Regions from separate parts of the Priestia filamentosa genome, predicted to be linked through region 1. Evidence: a T-box and tRNA genes for the amino acid it is inferred to sense, from the RefSeq annotation. Region 1 holds a T-box; the other holds one or more tRNA genes.
The links. A T-box is a leader RNA that pairs with one kind of tRNA and senses whether it is charged. The one in region 1 lies ahead of ileS (isoleucine--tRNA ligase), so its partner is inferred to be a tRNA-Ile.

Region 1 (11,430 bases):
TTATCAGCATTTCAGAAAAGAAGAGCACGAGTTCGTTGACGCTGTGTTAGAGTGGCAAGGGCAAGTATTAAATCAATATAGCCCAAAGCTCACAGACTTTTTAGATCCCCGTGAACAGGATATTGTGCATACAATTATCGGAAGTGAAGGGGACGTAAAAGTTTCTTTTTTTGGTGGCTATGAAGGGGCAGAAAGAAAGCGTGCGCTTTTATTTCCAAGCTATTATGAGCCAAGTGAAGAAGACTATGAGCTTGAACTTTTTGAAGTCAAGTACGCGTCAAAGTTTGTCACACTAGAGCATCGACACGTACTTGGCACTCTAATGTCTGTTGGACTTAGACGTTCAAAGTATGGAGATATTATTGCTGGAGAAGAGCGGATTCAGTTTATTGTAGCTCGGGAGATGTCTTCCTTTGTGAAAATGAACATTTCAAAAATGGGAAAAACGTCTGTATCGTTACAAACCAAACCGCTAAACAGCGTAATGGACAACAAAGAAGAATTAGAACTGAAAGAAACGACGGTTTCATCACTTCGTCTTGATGCTGTTCTCTCTTCCATCCACAACATATCTCGGCAAAAAGTTCAAACTCTTATTAATGGTGGACATGCTAAAGTGAACTGGAAAACGCTTGAACAACCTTCTTTTGAATGTAATGAAGGAGATACTCTTTCTTTAAAAGGGCATGGACGAGCTCGTGTTGTTAGCATTAACGGAAAGACAAAGAAAGAAAAATGGCGAATAACGGTTGGTAAACTAAAATAATTGTTAAATAAGGCAGGAATGTGATGTAAAATGTTGAATATGACAATGTGTAGTTTAGATAGCCTTATTTGGTAACAGCGAAAACGCTGTAGTGAAATATACAAATTTAACTATGAACTTAATTGATGGAGGTGGCTCTTGTGCCTTTAACACCTTTAGATATTCACAATAAAGAATTCAACAGAGGATTTCGTGGATATGATGAAGATGAAGTAAACGAATTTTTAGATCAAATTATTAAAGACTATGAGCAAGTTATTCGAGAGAAAAAAGAAATTGAAGAACGAGTTCATGAACTAACAGAAAAGCTTGGTCATTTTACAAACATTGAAGAAACGCTAAACAAATCAATTTTAATTGCGCAGGAAACAGCAGAAGACGTTAAACGCAATGCTCAAAAAGAAGGAAAGCTTATCATTAAAGAAGCAGAGAAAAATGCGGATCGTATTATTAATGAGTCTCTTGCTAAATCTCGCAAAATTATGCTTGATATTGAAGAACTGAAAAAGCAATCAAAAGTATATCGTACAAGATTCCGTATGCTTATTGAAGCACAGCTTGAGATGTTGGATAATGATGACTGGGATCATATGATGGATTATCAAATGGTTGCAGCTGGTGAGGATGTTGACGGAGAGAAAGGCGAATAACGCCCTTTCTTATGAAGAAATCTTGACATCTCAAGGAGAATTATCATATAATACTCAATAAAATGCTCGATTACCCTACAGACGAAGAAAGGGACAGTAATTTCTTTTCAATTATGATCAAGCGAGTCAGGGATGGTGCAAGCCTGATATCAAAAAAGAAATGAACATCACCCTGGAGTTCCATGTTGAACTTATAGTAAACAATGGCGTTTCATTCGCGTTAAGAATGTGAAAGAGGATGAGCTGACTTTTTTCTATCGTCAACGAATCAATTAGGGTGGTACCGCGGGAAACCTTCTCGCCCCTTCATGGGGATGAGTTGGTTTCTTTTTTTATGCCGTAACGAGCGTTTATAGGAAATGACTAGAAGGTGGAGGTAAGGAAATGGAATATAAACAAACGCTTTTAATGCCGAAAACAGAGTTTCCAATGCGTGGTAATCTTCCAAAGCGAGAGCCGGAAATGCAGAAGAAATGGGAAGAAATGAGTATTTACGAAAAAGTACAGGAACGCACAAAAGGTCGTCCGTTCTTCGTTTTACATGATGGACCTCCATATGCAAACGGAGATATTCATATGGGGCATGCGTTAAATAAAGTATTAAAAGACTTTATTGTACGTTATAAATCAATGGCTGGTTTCCACGCTCCATACGTACCTGGTTGGGATACGCACGGTTTACCTATTGAGACAGCTTTAACGAAAAAAGGTGTAAAGCGTAAAGAGATGAGCATTGCTGAGTTCCGCAAGCTTTGTGAAGAATACGCTTGGCAGCAAATTGATGGACAGCGCGAACAATTTAAAGCACTTGGGGTTCGCGGTGATTGGGAAAATCCATATGTAACGCTTGAGCCGCAGTATGAAGCACAGCAAATTCGTGTTTTTGGGGAAATGGCGAAAAAAGGCTACATTTATAAAGGTCTTAAACCTGTATACTGGTCTCCTTCAAGTGAATCAGCACTAGCAGAAGCAGAAATCGAATATCAAGACAAACGTTCACCATCTATCTATGTCGCTTTTGATGTAAAAGACGGAAAAGGCGTTCTAACAGATGAGAAGTTTGTCATCTGGACAACAACTCCTTGGACAATGCCAGCTAACCTTGGAATTTCGGTTCACCCAGCGCTTGAGTACAGCATTGTTGAAGCAAACGGGAGCAAATATGTTATTGCTTCAGACCTTGTTGAATCGTTTACAAAAGAAGTAGAGTGGGATGAGTACAAAGTTGTTCGCACTCTAAAAGGAACAGAGCTTGAAAACATCACTGCTTCACATCCGCTATACGGCCGTGATTCCCTAATCATGTTAGGTGAGCACGTTACAACTGATGCTGGTACTGGATGCGTTCATACAGCACCAGGACACGGGGAAGATGACTTTATCGTAAGTCAAAAATACGGACTTGAAGTACTATGCCCTGTTGATGCAAAAGGGGTTATGACAGAAGAAGCAGGCGAGTTTGCTGGATTATTCTATGATAAAGCGAACAAACCAATTGTTGATAAACTTGAAGAAGTTGGAGCACTCGTAAAATTATCGTTCATTACTCACTCATATCCGCATGACTGGCGTACGAAGAAACCAACAATCTTTAGAGCAACGGCACAATGGTTTGCATCAATTAAAGACTTCCGCAGCGAATTACTAGATGCAATTAAAGAAACAGAATGGACGCCAAAATGGGGAGAAACTCGTCTTCATAACATGGTACGTGACCGTGGTGACTGGTGTATTTCTCGTCAGCGTGCATGGGGTGTTCCAATTCCTGTGTTCTACGCAGAAAACGGCGACTCTATTATTACAGATGAAACAATTGAACACGTATCAAGCTTATTTAGAGAACATGGTTCAAATGTATGGTTTGAACGTACTGCAAAAGAACTTCTGCCAGAAGGATTTACACACCCAGGAAGCCCGAACGGTGAATTTACAAAAGAACAAGATATTATGGACGTTTGGTTTGACTCAGGTTCATCACATCAAGCTGTTCTTGAAGAAAGAGAAGACCTTGTGCGTCCAGCAGACCTTTACTTAGAAGGCTCTGACCAGTATCGCGGTTGGTTCAACTCATCTCTTTCAACAGCTGTTGCTGTAACAGGAAAAGCTCCATATAAAGGCGTATTAAGCCACGGATTTGCTCTAGATGGTCAAGGACGTAAAATGAGTAAATCAATCGGAAACGTTGTTGTACCTGCAAAAGTCATGAAGCAGCTTGGAGCAGATATTCTCCGCCTATGGGTTGCATCTGTTGACTATCAAGCAGACGTGCGCGTTTCAGATGAAATTTTAAAACAAGTTGCTGAAGTATATCGTAAAATCCGCAATACGTTCCGCTTCCTTTTAGGAAACTTAGCAGACTTTAACCCAAGTGAACATCGCGTTGAGATGGAAAACTTGCGTGAAGTTGATCGCTACATGATGGCTAAATTAAATGAGCTCATCAAAAACGTAAAAGCAGGCTACGATAATTATGAATTTGCTTCTGTTTACCAAGCTGTTCATAACTTCTGCACAATTGATATGAGCTCATTCTACCTAGATTTTGCAAAAGATATTCTTTATATTGAAGAAGAAAGCAGCCATGATCGTCGTGCAATTCAAACCGTTCTGTATGATTCTCTTGTTGCCCTAACAAAACTTGTATCTCCAATTTTAGCTCATACAGCTGACGAAGTGTGGGCACATATCCCAGCGGTGGAAGAAGAAAGCGTACAGCTAACAGATATGCCAGAAGAGTTTGTTGTACAAGGTGCAGAGGAGCTTTTAACAAAATGGAGCAGTTTCTTAACGCTTCGTGATGATGTGTTAAAAGCACTTGAAGTAGCTCGTAATGAAAAAGTGATTGGTAAATCATTAACAGCTAAAGTAACACTATATCCAAGTGAAACAACAAAAGAGCTTCTTTCTTCTATTAAAGAAGACTTGAAACAAATTTTCATCGTTTCAGATCTTGAGATTGCTGGGAATAAAGACGAAGCTCCTGAAAATGCAGCTCGTTTTGATGAAGTAGCAATCACAGTAGAAAAAGCCGAAGGTGAAACATGCGAACGCTGCTGGACAGTGACAAAAGAGGTTGGAGAAAACAAGAATCATCCAACACTTTGCACACGCTGCGCAAGCATTGTAGGCAATATGGAAATTAAAGAAGCATAATGTTAAAAAACCTCCGTTTCTATGCGGAGGTTTTTTTATGGATAAAAGGCTTTTTTTACTGTCTTTAAGGAAAAAGTTGTGTTGCACATTTTACGTCCCAACCGGTCACACTATAACTACTCTTAACAACGACTTTAACAGCAGGGATGGGGGATAGCATGTATGAGAGCATTAGACATGAATTACTTGTAATGCGTGATGAGCTTAGGCAGAGTTTATACCGAAATACCGCTAGTACGAACCCACAAGTTAGACAATATATCCAAGATGATTTAGATGATGTTGAACGAGCGCTTTTAAAGTTGGAAATTGGTGTTTTTGGTGTTGATGAGAGCACAGGGGCACAAATTCCTTATCATAAGCTTTCAGCTCTGCCAACAGCCCGCACAGAAGAAGAAATTATATATCATTAAAATGGCGATAAAAGAGTTAGAAGTAGCACTTAAGCTTCTAACTTTTTTTAATGGGTTAAAAAAGGACACTTTTAAATTTGAATTTCAAATAGAGGCCAACTTGTGCTAAAATTCATAATGGTAATAAATTCGTCAAAATACTGGCAGAGAAACGCCTTTTCCTTTTTCCCTATCGTTTGAAGTAGGGTTCTTCTTATTTTTAGGAAGGGTGAAAAGGTAACTAGAGAAGGAGGAGCGGCTGTGTGGTACTATTTGATTGCTCTATTTGTTATTGCGCTTGATCAATTAACAAAATGGATTGTCGTTCAAAAAATGGAGTATGGAGAAAGCATTACGGTAATTGAAAATTTCTTTTACATTACATCCCATCGCAACAGAGGAGCGGCATGGGGAATACTAGAAGGGAAGATGTGGTTTTTTTACCTCATCACGATTATCGTGATTGGAGCAATCATTGTTTATATACAAAAACTAGGCAAAAAAGAAGCGCGTCTTAAAGTAGCACTTGCTTTTATGCTTGGGGGAGCTATTGGAAATTTTATCGACCGTGTCGTACGTAAAGAAGTTGTCGATTTTATTGATACATACATTTTTTCTTACAACTATCCAATCTTCAACATTGCAGATTCTGCACTTGTGATAGGAGTTATTCTTGTATGTGTGTTTACTTTATTTGATGGAAAAAAGGAGTCAAAATAAATGGAAGTTATTACGTTAAGTATGGAAGAAAGTCAAGCAGGACAAAGGCTTGATAAAGTACTTTCTTCTTCGATTGAAGGATCAAGAACGCAAATTCAGCAGTGGATTAAAGATGGAAACGTCAAAGTAAATGAAAGCAAGGCTAAAGGAAACTACAAAGTAAAAGTAAATGATACGATTGTTATTGAAATTCCAGAGCCAGAGCCGCTTGATGTTGTTCCGGAAGAAATGGATTTAGACATTTATTATGAAGATGAAGACGTGCTTGTTGTAAATAAACCGCGTGGCATGGTTGTACATCCTGCGCCTGGTCATGTATCAGGAACGCTTGTAAATGGGCTTATGGCTCATTGTAAAGACCTTTCAGGTATTAATGGCGTTATGCGCCCAGGTATCGTTCATCGCATTGATAAAGATACGTCAGGCCTTTTAATGGTTGCTAAAAATGATTTAGCACACGAATCATTAGTAAGTCAGCTTGTTGCTAAAACGGTAACAAGACGATATAAAGCAATTGTCCATGGAGAAATTGCTCATGAAAACGGCACAATTGACGCACCAATTGGCCGTGATAAGAAAGATCGTCAAAGCATGACAGTTACAAATGAAAACAGCCGTGATGCTGTTACACATTTCAAAGTGCTCGAAAGATTTAAAGATTTCACTTTTGTAGAATGTCAGCTTGAAACAGGTCGTACACATCAAATTCGTGTTCATATGAAATATATTGGCTTCCCACTTGCTGGAGATCCAAAATATGGACCAAAAAAGACTCTTGATATTGACGGACAAGCGTTACATGCGGGCATTTTAGGATTTGATCATCCGCGTACAGGAGAATACAAAGAGTTTGAAGCGCCGCTTCCTGAAGAGTTCAGCGACTTACTTGATTTATTAGCAAAAAGAAGTTGACAAACTCTTATAATGGTGACATAATCTTAAGTAGTTAAATAAGACCCTTTAACATCAGTCCTGTGAGGCTGAGAAGGAAACGGACCGCAGATGCAGCAGGCGTCTGCAAGCTTACTATACCCGGCATCCTCTCAGTCACGGACAAAGAGGATGCTTTTTTTATGGAATGAAGAAGTGAGGTGAACGCAGGTGGGAATTAAAGCAAACGTACTAGATGAGCAAGCAATCAGAAGAGCTTTGACACGTATTGCTCATGAAATTATTGAAAGAAACAAAGGCATTCAAGAATGCGTTCTTGTTGGCATTAAAACACGAGGCATTTACCTTGCAAATAGGCTTGCTGAACGAATAGAACAAATCGAAGGAAAGCCAATTCCAGTAGGAGAGCTTGATATTACTCTTTACCGTGATGATTTATCAAAAGCAACAGAAACAAATGAACCGCTTGTAAAAGGTTCTGACATTCCTGTAGAGGTATCAAACAAGACTGTCGTTGTTGTAGACGATGTCCTTTATACAGGTCGAACAGTAAGAGCTGCAATGGATGCACTTGTGGATATTGGTCGACCATCTCAAATTCAACTTGCTGTGCTTGCTGATCGAGGCCATAGAGAGCTTCCGATTCGCGCTGACTATGTTGGAAAGAACATTCCAACATCTAAGAGTGAAAAAGTAACGGTCAAGCTGAAAGAAGTAGACGAACTTGATGAAGTAACAATTATGGAAAAATAATAAACGTAAAAAACCTCCTTTTAAACGGAGTCCTGTGAGGCTCATAAAGGTGGTGTGATAGGATACGTCTATCATCGCCTCTTTATGCCCTCCGGTGTAAAGAGGTTTTTTATTTAAGGAGAGAAAAAGATGAAAAAACAAACGATTGGTGTACAGGAAAAGCCACCTTTAAGCAAATGGTTGCCCCTCAGCTTACAGCATTTGTTTGCTATGTTTGGATCAACGGTACTTGTACCATTCCTTGTTGGGCTAAGTCCTTCAATAGCGCTGATCTCAAGCGGAATTGGAACACTGACATTTTTGCTTATCACAAAAGGGCAAGTTCCCGCATATCTTGGTTCATCGTTTGCCTTTATCGCGCCTCTCATTGCGGCTCAAGCAAGCGATGGGATTCAAGGAGCGATGTTTGGGACATTTTTAGCTGGTGTGATTTATGCTATTGTTGCTCTTCTTATTAAAAAAACAGGCGTAAATTGGATTATGAAGCTTTTACCACCTGTTGTTGTTGGTCCAGTAATTATGGTAATCGGTCTTAGCTTAGCTGGCTCGGCGGTGAACATGGCAATGAATGATAGCGATGGAAACTACAACGGCAAGTTTTTACTTGTAGCACTTGTGACGTTAGGAGTTACAGTCATTGCTTCAACATACTTTAAAGGCTTTCTTGGCTTAATCCCAGTTCTTATCGGACTTATTGTCGGCTACGTCTTCGCTTTAGCGCAAGGACTTGTTGATTTTAAACAAGTACAAGAAGCAAGTTGGATTGCGAGGCCTGAATTTTCCGTCCCATTTCTGTCATATACGCCATCATTTTCTTGGCACGTAGCACTCATCATGATTCCGATTGCAGTTGTGACACTTTCAGAACATATTGGTCACTTGTTTGTACTGAACAAAGTAGTTGAAAAAGACTTTATCAAAAAGCCTGGTCTTCATCGATCAATCTTAGGAGATGGAGTGGCAACAATGATTGCTGGGTTAATTGGCGGACCTCCAAACACAACATATGGAGAAAATATCGGCGTGCTAGCTATTACAAAAGTATTTAGCGTGTTCGTTATCGGCGGAGCAGCTGTGATTGCAATCTTGTTCGGATTCGTTGGAAAGGTTTCAGCTCTTATCTCAAGCATTCCATCACCAGTAATGGGAGGCGTATCAATTTTACTCTTTGGAATTATCGCTTCATCTGGATTGCAAATGATGATTGATAAGAAAGTTGATTTAAGTGATAAGCGTAACCTTGTGATTTCATCCATCATCCTTGTAATCGGAGTTGGAGGCACAACGCTTAAAATTACACATCAGCTTGAACTTGATGGGATGACGCTTGCAGCAATCATCGGAGTTGTTTTAAACCTTGTATTACCAAAAGAGAAAAAAAAGCAAGAAGCACAACAAGCAGAAGTTATTGAAATCGAAAAAAACATTGTATAAAGTTACACCTTTTAAACTAAAGTCCTGTGAGACTTAAAAGGGTGTGTAGGTTTGCTATAGCCTAAAAACACCCTTTCCTTACACACAACTTGTGAATGGAGAGGGTTTTTTGTTAGCAAACCTCCTCACCTCCAAAAGAATAGGAGGAGAAACATGAAGAATTTAGTATCAATGGCTGATTTATCAGTTGAGGAAATTTTAGATCTTCTTGAAAATGCAGAAAAAATGAAACACGGTAAGTATGCAACGCAGCTTCAAAAGCAAACGTTCGTTGCAAATTTATTTTTTGAACCAAGCACGCGCACAAAATCAAGCTTTGAAGTAGCAGAAAGAAGACTAGGACTCGACGTTATTCCATTTGATGTAACAACGTCAAGCGTTCAAAAAGGTGAAACTCTCTATGACACTGTGCAAACTTTATCATCTATCGGAGTAGAAGCAGTTGTCATTCGTCATACAGAAGATGAGTATTACAAAGATCTCATCGGAAAGATTTCAATTCCGGTCATAAATGCAGGAGACGGATGTGGTCAGCATCCAACCCAATGTTTGCTTGATCTTATGACAATTAAAGAAGAGTTTGGCGTTTTTGAAGGACTGAACGTAGCCATCATAGGTGACTTACGTCATAGCCGGGTTGCAAGAAGCAATGTCGAAATATTAGGAAAGCTAGGAGCGAATATTCTTTTAGCAGGGCCTGACGAGTGGAAAGATTCTTCACTAGAAGGCACATATGTAACAGTAGATGAAGCAGTTGAAAAAGCGGATGTTGTTATGCTTCTGCGCATTCAGCTTGAAAGACATGAAGAGGACGAAGACCTACGTGCTTATCATGAACAATACGGGCTAACAATCGAGCGAGAAAAGAACATGAAAAAAGGAAGCATTATTATGCATCCAGCTCCAGTGAATAGAGGGGTTGAAATCGCCGATAAGCTTGTGGAATGTTCGCGCTCACGTATTTTTAAACAAATGGAAAACGGCGTCTATATTCGAATGAGCGTGCTTGCGCGTTCTTTACAAATGACTGAAAGGGGAATGAAATATGCAATTGCTCATTAAAAACGTAAAGGTACTAACAAATAACGGTCAACTAGAGGAAAAAGAAGTTCTCATTGAAGAAAACAAAATTGTTAAGGTGAGCAAAAGTATTTCAAGCGAAGCTGCTGAAATTATAGATGGAAAAGGCCAGCTTCTTTTACCGGGGTTCATTGATGCTCATATCCACCTTCGTGAGCCAGGCGGCGAGCATAAAGAAACGATTGAGACAGGAACGCTTGCAGCAGCAAGAGGAGGCTTCACAACTGTTGCAGCAATGCCAAATACAAGACCTGTTCCAGATACAAAAGAAGGAATGACATGGCTTGTTAATCGTATTGAAGAAAAAGGACATGTGCGTGTTTTACCGTACGGATCCATTACAATTCGCCAAGCTGGAAAAGAACTAACAGATTTTGAAGGACTAAAAGAAGCAGGTGCATTTGCGCTAACAGATGACGGAGTTGGCGTTCAATCTGCAGGTATGATGTATGAAGCAATGAAAAAAGCAGCAGCAATCAACATTCCAATCGTTGCACACTGTGAAGATAATACATTGATTTATAAAGGCTCTGTTCATGATGGGAAATACTCTCGTGAGCAAGGATTAAACGGAATTCCATCCGTTTGTGAAGCCGTACATATTGCAAGGGACGTTCTTCTTGCAGAAGCGGCGGGTTGTCATTATCACGTTTGTCATGTAAGTACAAAAGAATCTGTTCGCGTTATCCGAGATGCAAAAAAAGCAGGAATTAACGTAACAGCAGAAGTTACGCCACATCATCTTCTTCTAAGTGAAGACGATATTAAAGGACAAGACACATCATTTAAAATGAACCCACCACTACGAGCAAAAGAAGATCAACAAGCTCTTATTGAAGGACTTTTAGATGGAACAATTGATTTCATCGCAACAGATCATGCACCACATACAGAAGAAGAAAAGAGCGTTGGAATGGAACGTGCACCATTTGGTATTGTAGGCCTTGAAACAGCATTCCCGCTTCTTTATACAAACCTTGTTGAAAAAAATGTTTTAACATTAGCACATCTTGTTGAGTTTTTGACGGAAAAAGTTGCTTCAATCTTTAACTTACCGTATGGAACATTAGAAGAAGGCGCAATAGCAGATCTTACGCTTGTGAACTTAACAGAAGAAGAAAAGATTGATCCAAATGAGTTTTTATCAAAGGGTCGCAATACACCATTCAAAGATTGGACATGTAAAGGGTGGCCTGTTATGACAATTGCAAATGGAAAACGCGTATGGGAAAAAGGGAGTGTAACAGTATGAAACGTCAGTTGATTTTAGAAGATGGAACAGTATTTATTGGAGAAGGATTTGGTAGCACTAAAGAAATGATGGGGGAAGTTGTATTTAACACAGGAATGACAGGCTATCAAGAAGTTCTTTCAGATCCTTCTTACTGTGACCAAATCGTTACAATGACATATCCATTGATCGGAAACTATGGAATTAACCGAGATGATTTTGAGTCCATTACACCAGCTGTGAAAGGATTTATCGTTAAAGAAACATGCGATTTTCCATCAAATTTCCGCAGTGAATACTCACTTCATACGTTCCTAGAAGAGAAAGGAATTCCAGGACTTTCTGGTATTGATACAAGAA
Region 2 (11,430 bases), 260 kb from region 1:
CGATTGTCTCTTATCGCCGATGCGCTTAGTCATGTGACCCTTGCGGGGATTTCAGCAAGCTTGCTGTTAGAAAAAAAGCTCGGTTATCAGCTTAATCCGCTTTACTTTGGTATGATTTTTTCTGTAGCAGGTTCACTTTTTATTGAGAAACTGCGCGGTCTTTACCGTCACTACCAAGAGCTTGCTATTCCGATTATTCTATCAGGCGGAATTGGAATTAGTGTTATTTTCATTTCGCTTGCAGATGGCTTTAATAGCGATTTATTAAATTATTTATTCGGAAGCGTGAGTGCTGTAAGCCGAACAGATCTATGGACTATTGTGGGGGTTGCGATTGTTGTTACGCTTGCCATTATTATCTTTTATAAAGAGCTATTCATTTTATCATTTGATGAAGAGCATGCAAAAGCGTCGGGCGTAAAAGCAAAAGCTATTCATTTTCTATTTATTGTCATGGTTGCTCTTGTTATTGCAGCAAGTATGAATATTGTTGGTATTCTGCTTGTGTCTGCTTTAATGACTCTTCCAGTTGCAGCAAGTATGCGATTAGCAACAGGGTTTAAGCAAACAATTATTCTATCAATCATTTTTGGAGAAGTTTCCGTAATCGGTGGACTCATTTCTTCATATTACTTAGACCTTGCTCCAGGTGGAGTCATCGTTGTAATTGCCATTCTTATTTTGTTAGGGTCTATTTTAGTAAAAAAAGGGTGGGGAAGAAAACATGAACATTGATGATGCAATACGGATTTTAAAAGATGAAGGATACAAACACACAGGAAAACGCGAAGATTTGCTTACACTGTTTGCTGAAACAGATAAGTATTTAACAGCAAAAGATGTGTTAGAGAATATGAAAGATGCATATCCTGGATTGAGTTTTGATACAATTTATCGTAATTTATCTCTATTTACAGACTTGAATATTCTAGAAGTAACAGAGCTTGCTGGTGAGAAACACTTTCGCTTTCAGTGCGCTGCTGGTCACCATCATCATCACTTCATTTGCTTGGACTGTGGGAAAACAGAGAAACTTGCGGCATGTCCAATGACAATTGTGGATGATTCATTAGATGGTTTTCAAGTAACAGGTCATAAGTTTGAAGTTTATGGTAAATGTAAAAAATGTGCAGTATAAGAAAAGGGACAAGCCTAGCTTGTCCCTTTTTCTATGTGTTAAAAAAATGGGAGGATAAACATGGCAATCAGGAGGGAAACAATTCCGACTCCAATGGCCCATGTACCAACGCTTCTTGCACCTTTACGACGAGCGATAAACCCTAACACAATGCCTGCGATACTAAAGATAACCGGAAGGAAGAAAAATGAAAGAACAGAAAGGATAAGCCCTAAACGTCCATAGCCAATTCCTTCACGACCATTTTGGTTGCTACGATCTTGACTTCTATCAGTACGTTTTTGCTCAATATATCGTTCATTACGAACATCTCCGCCTAATTCTGCTGCTGTTTCTTCCATGAAAGGTTCTTCATATTCTCGGTCTTTATACGGTGTATCTAAATCTTTTCGATATTGGTCTTTCTCCATTGCGATCCCCGCTTTCTGTAATCTTGAATGTTCAAGATAACGTGTAATAAAGCTTGATGGATGAACTTATAAGAGATGGAGAGCCTCCCATAAGTAAGACACATTCTTCATTATCTCAACGAAGTATTGGCCTTATCAGCATAAAGCTGATTACTTATAGTATGGAGCAAATGCTCGTAATTATAGGAATTAAACTTTTCCATTTTTGGGACTATAGCTTGTATGCTACACTGTACATAAGGAGTGATAAAACGTGAGGAAAAAGCGATTTGGGATTGATATTGATGGAACTGTAACATCACCAGAAACATTTATACCGTACTTAAACGAAGCATTTCAGCTTACGTTAACAATTGATGATATTAAAGAATACGATTTGGTTCCATTTGTAAATGTAAGTAGGGAAGAGCTTGGCCAATGGTTCGAAGAGAATGAACGAGACATTTATAAAAATGCTCCATTAGCTCCATATGCAAAAGACATTTTAGCGGAATGGAAAGAGGACTACGAACTTTTTTACATAAGTGCACGACATGACAAGCTACTTGACGTAACAAAAGGGTGGTTTGATGAGAATGGAGTCCATTTTCATCACATTGATTTAATTGGGTCACATGAAAAAGTGGAAACAGCTAAAAAATATGATGTAGATGTCTTTTTTGAAGATAAGCATGATAATGCATGTGAAATAAGTGAGGAATGTGGAATTCCTGTTATTTTGTTTGATACACCATATAATAGACTGCCTGTTCCTCAAAATGTTCATCGTGTGACAACATGGCATGAAGCAAAGGAACTTATTGATAAGTGGTTTGGAAAATAAAAAAAGCGCCGTTTGGCGCTTTTTCTATATGTTTGCTTCTTCTTCTTGTTTTGCTTCTTCTTCTTGTTTTGCTGCTTTTTCTTTTGCGTAATGCTCTTCAGCAATTTTGTCGATTTCTTTTTTCAGTTCTTCAACCATTGTTTCTTCAGGAACTTTACGCACTGTTTTTCCTTTACGGAATAAAAGACCTTCACCACGTGCACCAGCAATTCCGATGTCTGCTTCACGCGCTTCACCAGGTCCATTTACAGCACAACCAAGTACAGCAACCTTAATCGGTGCTTTAATTGTAGAAATATATTCTTCAACTTCATTTGCAATGCTGATAAGATCAATTTCAATTCGTCCACATGTAGGACAAGAAATTAATGTTGCAGCATTTGCAGCAAGACCAAATGATTTTAGAAGCTCACGAGCTACTTTGACTTCTTCAACAGGATCAGCACTTAGTGAGATACGAAGCGTGTTTCCAATCCCTTTTGAAAGAATAGCGCCAAGTCCAGCAGCACTTTTTACCGTTCCAGCAAACAGCGTACCTGACTCTGTAATACCTAGATGTAGAGGATAGTCAAAAGCTTTTGCTGCTTTTTCATATGCTTCAATTGCTAAGTTAACGTCTGACGCTTTCATAGATACGATAATATCATGGAAATCAAGGTCTTCTAAGATTTGAATATGATGAAGTGCACTTTCAACCATTCCATCTGCAGTAGGGTAGCCGTATTTATCTAAAATACGTTTTTCAAGAGAGCCAGCGTTAACGCCAATTCGAATTGGAACTCCACGTTCTTTTGCCGCTTTTACAACTGCTTCTACTTTCTCACGACGCCCAATGTTACCTGGGTTAATTCGGATTTTATCTGCTCCGCCTTCAATGGCTTTAAGAGCTAATCTATAGTCGAAGTGAATGTCTACAACAAGAGGAATGTTGATACGCTTTTTAATTTCGCTAATAGCATTTGCCGCACGTTCGTCTGGACATGCTACACGAACAACTTGGCAGCCTGCCTCTTCCAAACGTTTAATCTCTGCCACTGTTGCCTCGACATCGTGGGTTTTAGTTGTTGTCATACTTTGAATTATTACTTCATCGCTACCACCGATTGTCAAATGACCGACTTTAACAGGGCGAGTCTTCGTGCGATGTATGATTTCACTCACGTGTTAACATCTCCTTTTAGTAAAGTTCACATTTCAAACATTATTCCTTAATAAGAATAACGTGTTATTGAAAAAATAACTAGTAGTAAAAGTAAGTTGAATACATTTCTTTCTTCCGTGAATGGAAATACTACTAAGGAATGTGACTTTGTTCTTATATTTTAGCAATGAAAAGGGGAAGTTGACAAGAAATATACTAAGAGGAGCTGTAAATTGGAAATTTATACTTCTTTCCAACTTGAATATTCTCAGGTGAGAGGTTATCGTTTAAGCGTCGAAAATCTTGGCTGATTTTCTCAATATTTAAATTGGAGTCTTCCTTTTGTAGTTGACTAATAATGGATAGTACAGTATCGCCCTGTTGGACCACAACAGTTTGATAATCTTGTTTTTCCGGTTTTTGCACAGCTGCTGTTTCAACAGCTTGTGGAGAAGAGGCTTTCAACGTTCCTACACTAATATCGTAATAAGCAACATACCCGATAAATAATACAATAAGAAGTACGCCTAGTTTTTTCATATATTCCTCCTTGCCTTTTGTACATACTCTTTTTAAATTATGTTAGAAAAATCATCATCATGATGAGAAAGAAGGAAAAGAAATGAATGATCAAAAAATTACTGTGATGCTTGGACTCCTTCCTTTTATAATGGTTCTTGGGAATTCTTCTTTAATTCCAATCCTCCCTGAAATTCAGCAAAATCTTAACTTAAATGATACGCAAACAAGCTTTATTTTAAGTGCGTTTTCATTGCCAGCTGCGCTTGCTATTCCTTTTGTAGGCATCCTTTCTGATCGATACGGAAGAAGAAAGCTCATTGTTCTATCACTTATATTGGTCATAATTGGAAGTTTGATTGCGGGAGTTAGTGAAATTGTAGGGTCTCAATATAGCTACTCCTTGCTTACGGTTGGGCGCATCATCCAAGGAGTGGGAGCAGCAGGTACTACGCCTTTAGCAATGGCATTAGCGGGTGATTTGTTCAGTGGTGACAGAAGAGCAAAAGTGCTAGGTATATTGGAAGTATATAATGGTATTGGAAAAGTAATTGCTCCTATTATTGGGGCTTTAATTGCTCTTATCGCTTGGTACGCGCTTTTTTTTCTTTTTCCACTAGTAGCTATTATTCCTCTTATAGGAGTTACAAGATATGTGAAAGAAGAAAAACAGGAAAGCACGGTCTCTTTTTCAACTTATATTAAGAAGCTTGGGAAAGTTTTAAAACGAGAACAGCGCTGGCTGTATCCAATGTTTTTTTTAGGCGGGCTTTGTCTCTTCTTATTATTCGGCTCTCTTTACTATCTTTCCTTTCTTATTGAAGAAAAGTATGGGATAGATGGTTTTTTTAAAGGAACATCTTTTGCTATTCCACTAGGAGCGATGACAATTACCTCTTATTGGACAGGAAAGAGAATTAAGGAGAATAAGATGATGATGAAAAAATTAGTAGTAATTGGTGTTACTTTTTTAATTTCCATGTTTTTTATTATGGTCTTTTTTCATTCACTACCTTTTTTAATGTTTTGCTTAACAGTAGCTCTTGGAGGATTAGGATTTTTGCTTCCATGTATTAATATGCTCGTGACTTCATCAGTAAGAGAGGAAGAGAGAGGATTTATCGTTTCGATATATGGGATGGTACGGTTCATTGGAGTAGCACTTGGGCCAATCATCTTTGAAAACTGGATGAAGGATGTTGAAGTAATGTTTTATAACTCTTTAATGTTAACAATTATTGCTGCTGTTTGGCTCGGCTTGCGTATACGAATCCATGCCCCTTCATATCAATAAAGATTTGTTAGGAATGTTCAGTAATAACAAAATCCTTAGAGTTTTTTGTTGCTACGCGTTAAATGAGGGGAGGTGCAATATTAAGTAGGACTTAAAGGCTCGGAAGGAAACAGGCAATTTATTAGCATTTAAATAAGTGTGAAATTCAGGGTTTAAATGAATTAATTATATACCAGACTATAGTGATGATTCTTCGTGATGAATCGAAAATTTAAAAAATAGAACGTTCTTTCTCGTTGAAAAAATAGGAGTTAATAACCTTATTTTCCAATTTGTAAAATAAATAATAACCCAATGTAAACGTAATGTTAAGTTATTGTAAATGTTAAATGAGTTCTGTTTACATAGTATTTTTTTTACGTTAAAACTATTTGTGGGTTTCAAAAAAATGTCGAAAAAATAGAGATAAAAAGCTTGAAGGGGTTGAAGGTGTGGAATTAGATATCCAAACATTAATATTCGAATTTATTGGCGGACTTGGGATTTTCTTATTTGGTATTAAGTCTATGGGTGACGGCTTACAAAAATCAGCAGGAGATAAGCTTCGTGATATTCTAGATAAGTTTACAACAAATCCTATAATGGGTGTGCTAGCAGGGATGCTAGTGACCGTATTAATACAAAGTAGTTCTGGGACAACGGTTATTACTGTAGGGCTTGTTAGCGCTGGTTTTATGACCTTAAGGCAAGCTATTGGAGTTATTATGGGGGCAAATATCGGAACAACCGTAACAGCCTTCATTATTGGAATTGACGTAGGTGCTTATGCATTACCGATACTTGCTATTGGATCTGTTCTCATCTTTTTCTTTAATAAAAAACGAGTTAATAATATTGGACAAATCTTCTTTGGATTTGGTGCTTTATTCTTTGGTCTTGAATTAATGGGAGGGGCAATGAAGCCTCTACGTTCTTTAGAATCTTTTCACGACTTAACAGTAAGTATGAGTCATAACCCTATTTTAGGTGTAGTTGTTGGAACACTTTTCACTGTTATTGTGCAAAGTTCGAGTGCTACAATTGGAATTTTACAGGAATTATACGGCCAAAATGCAATTGATTTAAAAGCAGCACTTCCTGTATTATTTGGCGACAATATCGGTACAACGATTACAGCAGTATTAGCATCTTTAGGTGCTTCAATTGCAGCAAGAAGAGCTGCTCTTACACATGTTTTATTCAATGTTATTGGAACAACGATTTTCTTAATTATCTTACCTTTCTTTACTCAGTTTGTTGGCTTTCTGCAAGAAGCCTTCTCGTTAAATAAACCCATGACACTTGCTTTTGCACATGGTACTTTTAATTTAACGAATACGCTTATTCAGCTTCCATTTGTAGGTGTTTTAGCATATATTGTAACGAAAGTAATTCCTGGCAAAGATACAGCGATTGACTACAATCCCCGTCATCTCGATCCGGTCTTCATTGAACAGTCGCCATCAATTGCTCTTGGACAAGCTAAGGAAGAAGTTGTTCGAATGGGTCAGTTTGCCACAACGGGCGTAGAGGAAACTGGACAGTATATGAAAACAAAGCAAAGAAAACATTTTGATACAACTGTTCAAATTGAAGATGCGATTAATAATCTTGATCGAAAAATTACAGATTATCTTGTTTTATTATCAGCGAGTTCGCTGTCACCAGGAGAAAGTGAAGAGCATTCTATGCTTCTAGATTCTGTTCGCGATATTGAACGAATTGGTGATCATTTTGAGAATATTAATGAACTTATTGAGTATCAAGTAACAAATAAAGTGAGAATTACAGATGATGCTTTAGCAGATTTAGAAGAGATGTTCTCTCTTACTTTAAGTGCAGTAAAACAAGCAGTCTACGCTCTTGAACATAATGATGTGAATAGTGCTCGAGAAGTGTTAGAAAAGGAACATAAGATTGATCTTATGGAACGAGCATTGCGGAAAAAACATATCTTACGTTTGAATGAACGTAAATGTTCAGGTGCAGCAGGGATTGTTTTTGTGGACATCATTAGTAATTTTGAGCGAATCGGTGATCATGCTGTGAACATTGCTGAAGCTATTTTAGGCGAAAGAGAAGATAAAGTACGTAATTATAATTAGGATGAATGAAAATAACCGTAGGCATAGATTTATGCTACGGTTATTTTATATTTATGTTAACATTTGTCTTTATCTATTAAAGCAAGGAGAGGTTTTGCAGGAGTTACATTTTGACAACACAATAGATAATTATATAGAAGCGACGCTAGCTTTAATTATATTTAAGGTGTGGAAGAACAATATTGAATAAGTATTTTACAGGGTTTTCATAACTATCATAATAGCGAATTAATGTTATTGCGAATCCATCTTTGTATTATCTCCTTTATAGCAAAAGGTTATTAGATAAAAGAAAACAAGAAAGGATTAGATAAAAATATAAAGATCTTGTTGTCTTTTAAGTATATTATCGTCCATACTTATAAATAAGTCCTTCTATCGGAGAACAAAGGGAAAGCATCATGATGCTAAAGGAGGGGAAGCGATGGATGTAACGCTCCAGAAGCAAATTTTTGAATTTATTGGAGGCCTTGGCCTCTTTGTATTTGCGATTACATATTTAGGAGAAGGATTACAGAAATCAACAGGGGAGAGGCTCAGGAAAGTTATTGATACGTTTACGAGTAATCCTATTATCGGTGTTTTTGCCGGAATGATTTCAACAATTCTTGTTCAAAGCAGCTCTGGAATGATTATTATCGTTCTTGGGTTAGTAAGTGCAAGATTTATGACATTAAGGCAAGCTATTGGCGTTATAATGGGTGCAAATATTGGTACAACGCTAACAGCTTTCATTATTGGTATTAATTTTAGTTCTTATTTTCTTCCTGCGCTAGCCGTTGGCTCGATGCTTATTGTATTTTTTTACAGTAAAAAAGTTCATTATATAGGTCAAGTTATTTTTGGGTTTGGAGCTTTATTTCTAGGCTTAGAGCTTATGGGAGATGGTATGAGAGAGATTGTTTCCTTAGACATATTTCAAGATTTTATTTTAAATATGGGAAACAACCCTTTTTTTGGAGTGAGTATGGGGACGATTTTTACTGCAGTTGTCCAAAAGTCAAGTGTTTCAATTGGGGTTTTGCAAGAGTTGTATAAGCAGGATTCTATTAGTTTAACAGCGGCACTTCCTGTTTTATTTGGTGCAAATATTGGTACAACAGTGACGGTCGTTTTAGCTTCTTTAAGTGCTTCTGTACTCGCTAAAAGGGCAGCTTTAACGCATGTTTTATTAAATGTGTCAGGGACGATTGTTTTTTTAGTATTTCTTCCTGTTTTTACAGCATTTATATCTGTTGTTCAAGTTTCTTTTCACCTCAATGGAGCAATTACAATTGCTGTTGCCCACGCTGTTTTTAATATTTTCAACACACTTCTTTGGCTCCCATTTGTAGGCGTACTCGTATATTTAGTTACAAAAGCTTTTCCAGAAAGAAATACCTTTGTAACTCAAAATCAGGGATATCTTGATAGACAGTTTATTGAGCAAGCCCCAACAGTTGCCCTGAGTCAAGTACAAAAAGAAATTATTGAAATGAGTCATCTTTTATTAAAAAACTTTGTACAAGCTTACAGCTATTTAAGTACGAGAGATCGTATACATGCTCAAGAAGTCGTAAATCTAATGGAAATATTAGAAAACAAGGAAAGAAAAATAAAAGCGTATTTTCTCCTGTTATCTGAGAATGCTTTATCAACGCTTGAGAGTGAAGATTATTTTAGGCTCCAAGAAGAAGTGCATTATTTAAAAAGAATAGGAGCTCATTGTGAGAATATTACGGAATTTGTGGATTATCAATTGGCTAATAAAGTCTTTTTTACAAATGAGGCTTCTTCAGATTTAGAAGAAATGTTCCAAAGTACTTCAAAAGCCCTTTCTGAAACAATAAAAGCTTTGGAAAGTAAAAACATAAAAAGCGCCCGCGGCGTTCTTGAAATTGAAGATCGGATTGACCGAATGGAAAGGGTACTGCGCAAAAAGCATATTCTACGTTTAAATAAAGGAGAATGTTCAGGAGCAGCTAGTATCTTATTTGTGGATATTATTAATAATTTGGAGAGAATTGGAGACTATGCTGAAAAACTATCTCAGCACATTTTAGAACAAAATAACTCTTAATCGTTAAGGGTGAGAGTGGAATGGAAAATAGAAAGCTATCATCCTTAACTTTAACTTTATTTTTTTCTTAGAAAACGATTGACAAAAGATTGTCTTGATGATAAATTAGATATTGTCCTATTTAATGTTCCACAGTAGCTCAGTGGTAGAGCTATCGGCTGTTAACCGATCGGTCGTAGGTTCGAATCCTACCTGTGGAGCCATTTGGCGGTGTAGCTCAGCTGGCTAGAGCGTACGGTTCATACCCGTGAGGTCGGGGGTTCGATCCCCTCCGCCGCTATTGTTTTATTATAGTATTCATAATGGACCCTTAGCTCAGCTGGTTAGAGCAGACGGCTCATAACCGTCCGGTCGCAGGTTCGAGTCCTGCAGGGTCCACCATAATTTTAAGTGGAGGAATACCCAAGTCCGGCTGAAGGGATCGGTCTTGAAAACCGACAGGGGTGTCAAAACCCGCGGGGGTTCGAATCCCCCTTCCTCCTCCATACATATAACATTAACAAGTTTTCTGCATAGCAGAAAACTTTTTTTGTTTAGTCGTATAAAAATCGGGTAAAAGGTAAATATAAACTCGTTGTTTCAGCAAGAAGAAAATCATTTTAATTGAAACAATAGGGTATATTTGCTATTCTAAAGCTAACGGAGCAATTTTTGCTACCACAAATTTTACATAATCTAAAGGAGGAATTTTTCATGGCACATGAATTACCACAATTACCTTACGCGTATGACGCACTTGAACCACATATCGACAAGGAAACAATGAACATTCACCATACGAAACACCACAACACATATGTAACGAAGTTAAACGATGCAATCAAGGGTACTGATCTTGAGTCTAAAAGCATTGAAGAACTAGTATCAAACTTAGACGCTGTACCTGAAAACATTCGTACAGCTGTACGCAACAACGGTGGTGGACATGCTAACCACAGCCTTTTCTGGACAATCCTTTCACCAGAAGGTGGCGGTGAGCCAACTGGCGAATTAGCAGATGCAATCAACAAAAAGTTTGGAAGCTACGAGAAATTCCAAGAAGAATTCGCAGCAGCTGCAGCAGGCCGCTTCGGTTCTGGTTGGGCTTGGCTTGTTGTAGATAACGGCGAAGTTGCGATCACAAGCACTCCAAACCAAGATTCACCGCTTATGGAAGGTAAAACACCTGTTCTAGGCTTAGACGTTTGGGAGCATGCTTACTACTTAAACTACCAAAACCGTCGTCCAGACTACATTTCAGCATTCTGGAATGTTGTAAACTGGGACGAAGTATCAAAACGCTACGAAGCAGCAAAATAAGAGAAACGCTTCTAATAAAAAGCTCGGAGACAAAATGTCTCCGAGTCTTTTTATTAGAGAAGTGATATTCCTTTGTTCAAAATTACATTATGTAGTATAACTCTTTTATCTTTTGCCAAACTAGGGGTAGAAGAGAAAAGGAGTTTTACGTATGGCAGTTTTGAAAAAAGTGTTTGGAGATGTTGAAGTTACGAAAGATCTTTTGCTTCTTTTAACGGTTGGAGCTCTTTATTCACTTGCAATATCATTATCCAATACGTTCGTAAACGTCTATTTATGGAAGCAATCAGGGCAGTTTTTAGATCTCGCGCTCTACAACTTAGCCATTGTGATTTTTCATCCTTTGACATTTGTTGTAGCAGGGAAGCTTGCTAAGAAAGTGGATCGAGTTATTGTCTTAAGACTAGGAGTATCATTTTTAGCAGTCTTTTATATTACGGTCTTACTTGTTGGGAACAATGCTTCATCGCTCCTTTTACTCTTAGGGGCTCTACTTGGAATTGGCTATGGATTTTACTGGCTTGCTTTTGATGTATTAACATTTGAGATTACAGAACCTGAAACAAGAGATTTTTTTAACGGATTTATGGGGATATTGAATTCATTCGCAGGAATGATTGGTCCTATTGTAGCAGGATTGATTATCTCGTCTTTCATTAAAAT

Region 2: it encodes a tRNA-Ile, which carries the amino acid that the T-box ahead of ileS (isoleucine--tRNA ligase) is inferred to sense. The anticodon was not compared.

Annotation. Positions count from the first base shown of each region.
Region 1 covers NZ_FXAJ01000001.1:634,631-646,060, forward strand. Annotated here, with positions in the region: gene B9N79_RS03420 (YlmH family RNA-binding protein) at 1-766, shown strand, start outside; gene B9N79_RS03425 (DivIVA domain-containing protein) at 907-1,416, shown strand; T-box leader at 1,492-1,725, shown strand; gene ileS (isoleucine--tRNA ligase) at 1,801-4,569, shown strand; gene B9N79_RS03435 (TraR/DksA C4-type zinc finger protein) at 4,728-4,982, shown strand; gene lspA (signal peptidase II) at 5,223-5,681, shown strand; gene B9N79_RS03445 (RluA family pseudouridine synthase) at 5,682-6,593, shown strand; gene pyrR (bifunctional pyr operon transcriptional regulator/uracil phosphoribosyltransferase PyrR) at 6,783-7,325, shown strand; gene uraA (uracil permease) at 7,455-8,759, shown strand; gene B9N79_RS03460 (aspartate carbamoyltransferase catalytic subunit) at 8,913-9,821, shown strand; gene B9N79_RS03465 (dihydroorotase) at 9,805-11,091, shown strand; gene B9N79_RS03470 (carbamoyl phosphate synthase small subunit) at 11,088-11,430, shown strand, end outside.
Region 2 covers NZ_FXAJ01000001.1:376,717-388,146, forward strand. Annotated here, with positions in the region: gene B9N79_RS02010 (metal ABC transporter permease) at 1-735, shown strand, start outside; gene B9N79_RS02015 (Fur family transcriptional regulator) at 725-1,138, shown strand; gene B9N79_RS02020 (DUF4190 domain-containing protein) at 1,177-1,548, opposite strand; gene B9N79_RS02025 (5' nucleotidase, NT5C type) at 1,802-2,371, shown strand; gene ispG (flavodoxin-dependent (E)-4-hydroxy-3-methylbut-2-enyl-diphosphate synthase) at 2,396-3,523, opposite strand; gene B9N79_RS02035 (LysM peptidoglycan-binding domain-containing protein) at 3,729-4,052, opposite strand; gene B9N79_RS02040 (MFS transporter) at 4,135-5,325, shown strand; gene B9N79_RS02045 (Na/Pi cotransporter family protein) at 5,757-7,409, shown strand; gene B9N79_RS02050 (Na/Pi cotransporter family protein) at 7,834-9,468, shown strand; tRNA gene B9N79_RS02055 (tRNA-Asn) at 9,597-9,671, shown strand; tRNA gene B9N79_RS02060 (tRNA-Met) at 9,675-9,748, shown strand; tRNA gene B9N79_RS02065 (tRNA-Ile) at 9,773-9,849, shown strand; tRNA gene B9N79_RS02070 (tRNA-Ser) at 9,861-9,953, shown strand; gene sodA (superoxide dismutase SodA) at 10,162-10,767, shown strand; gene B9N79_RS02080 (MFS transporter) at 10,919-11,430, shown strand, end outside.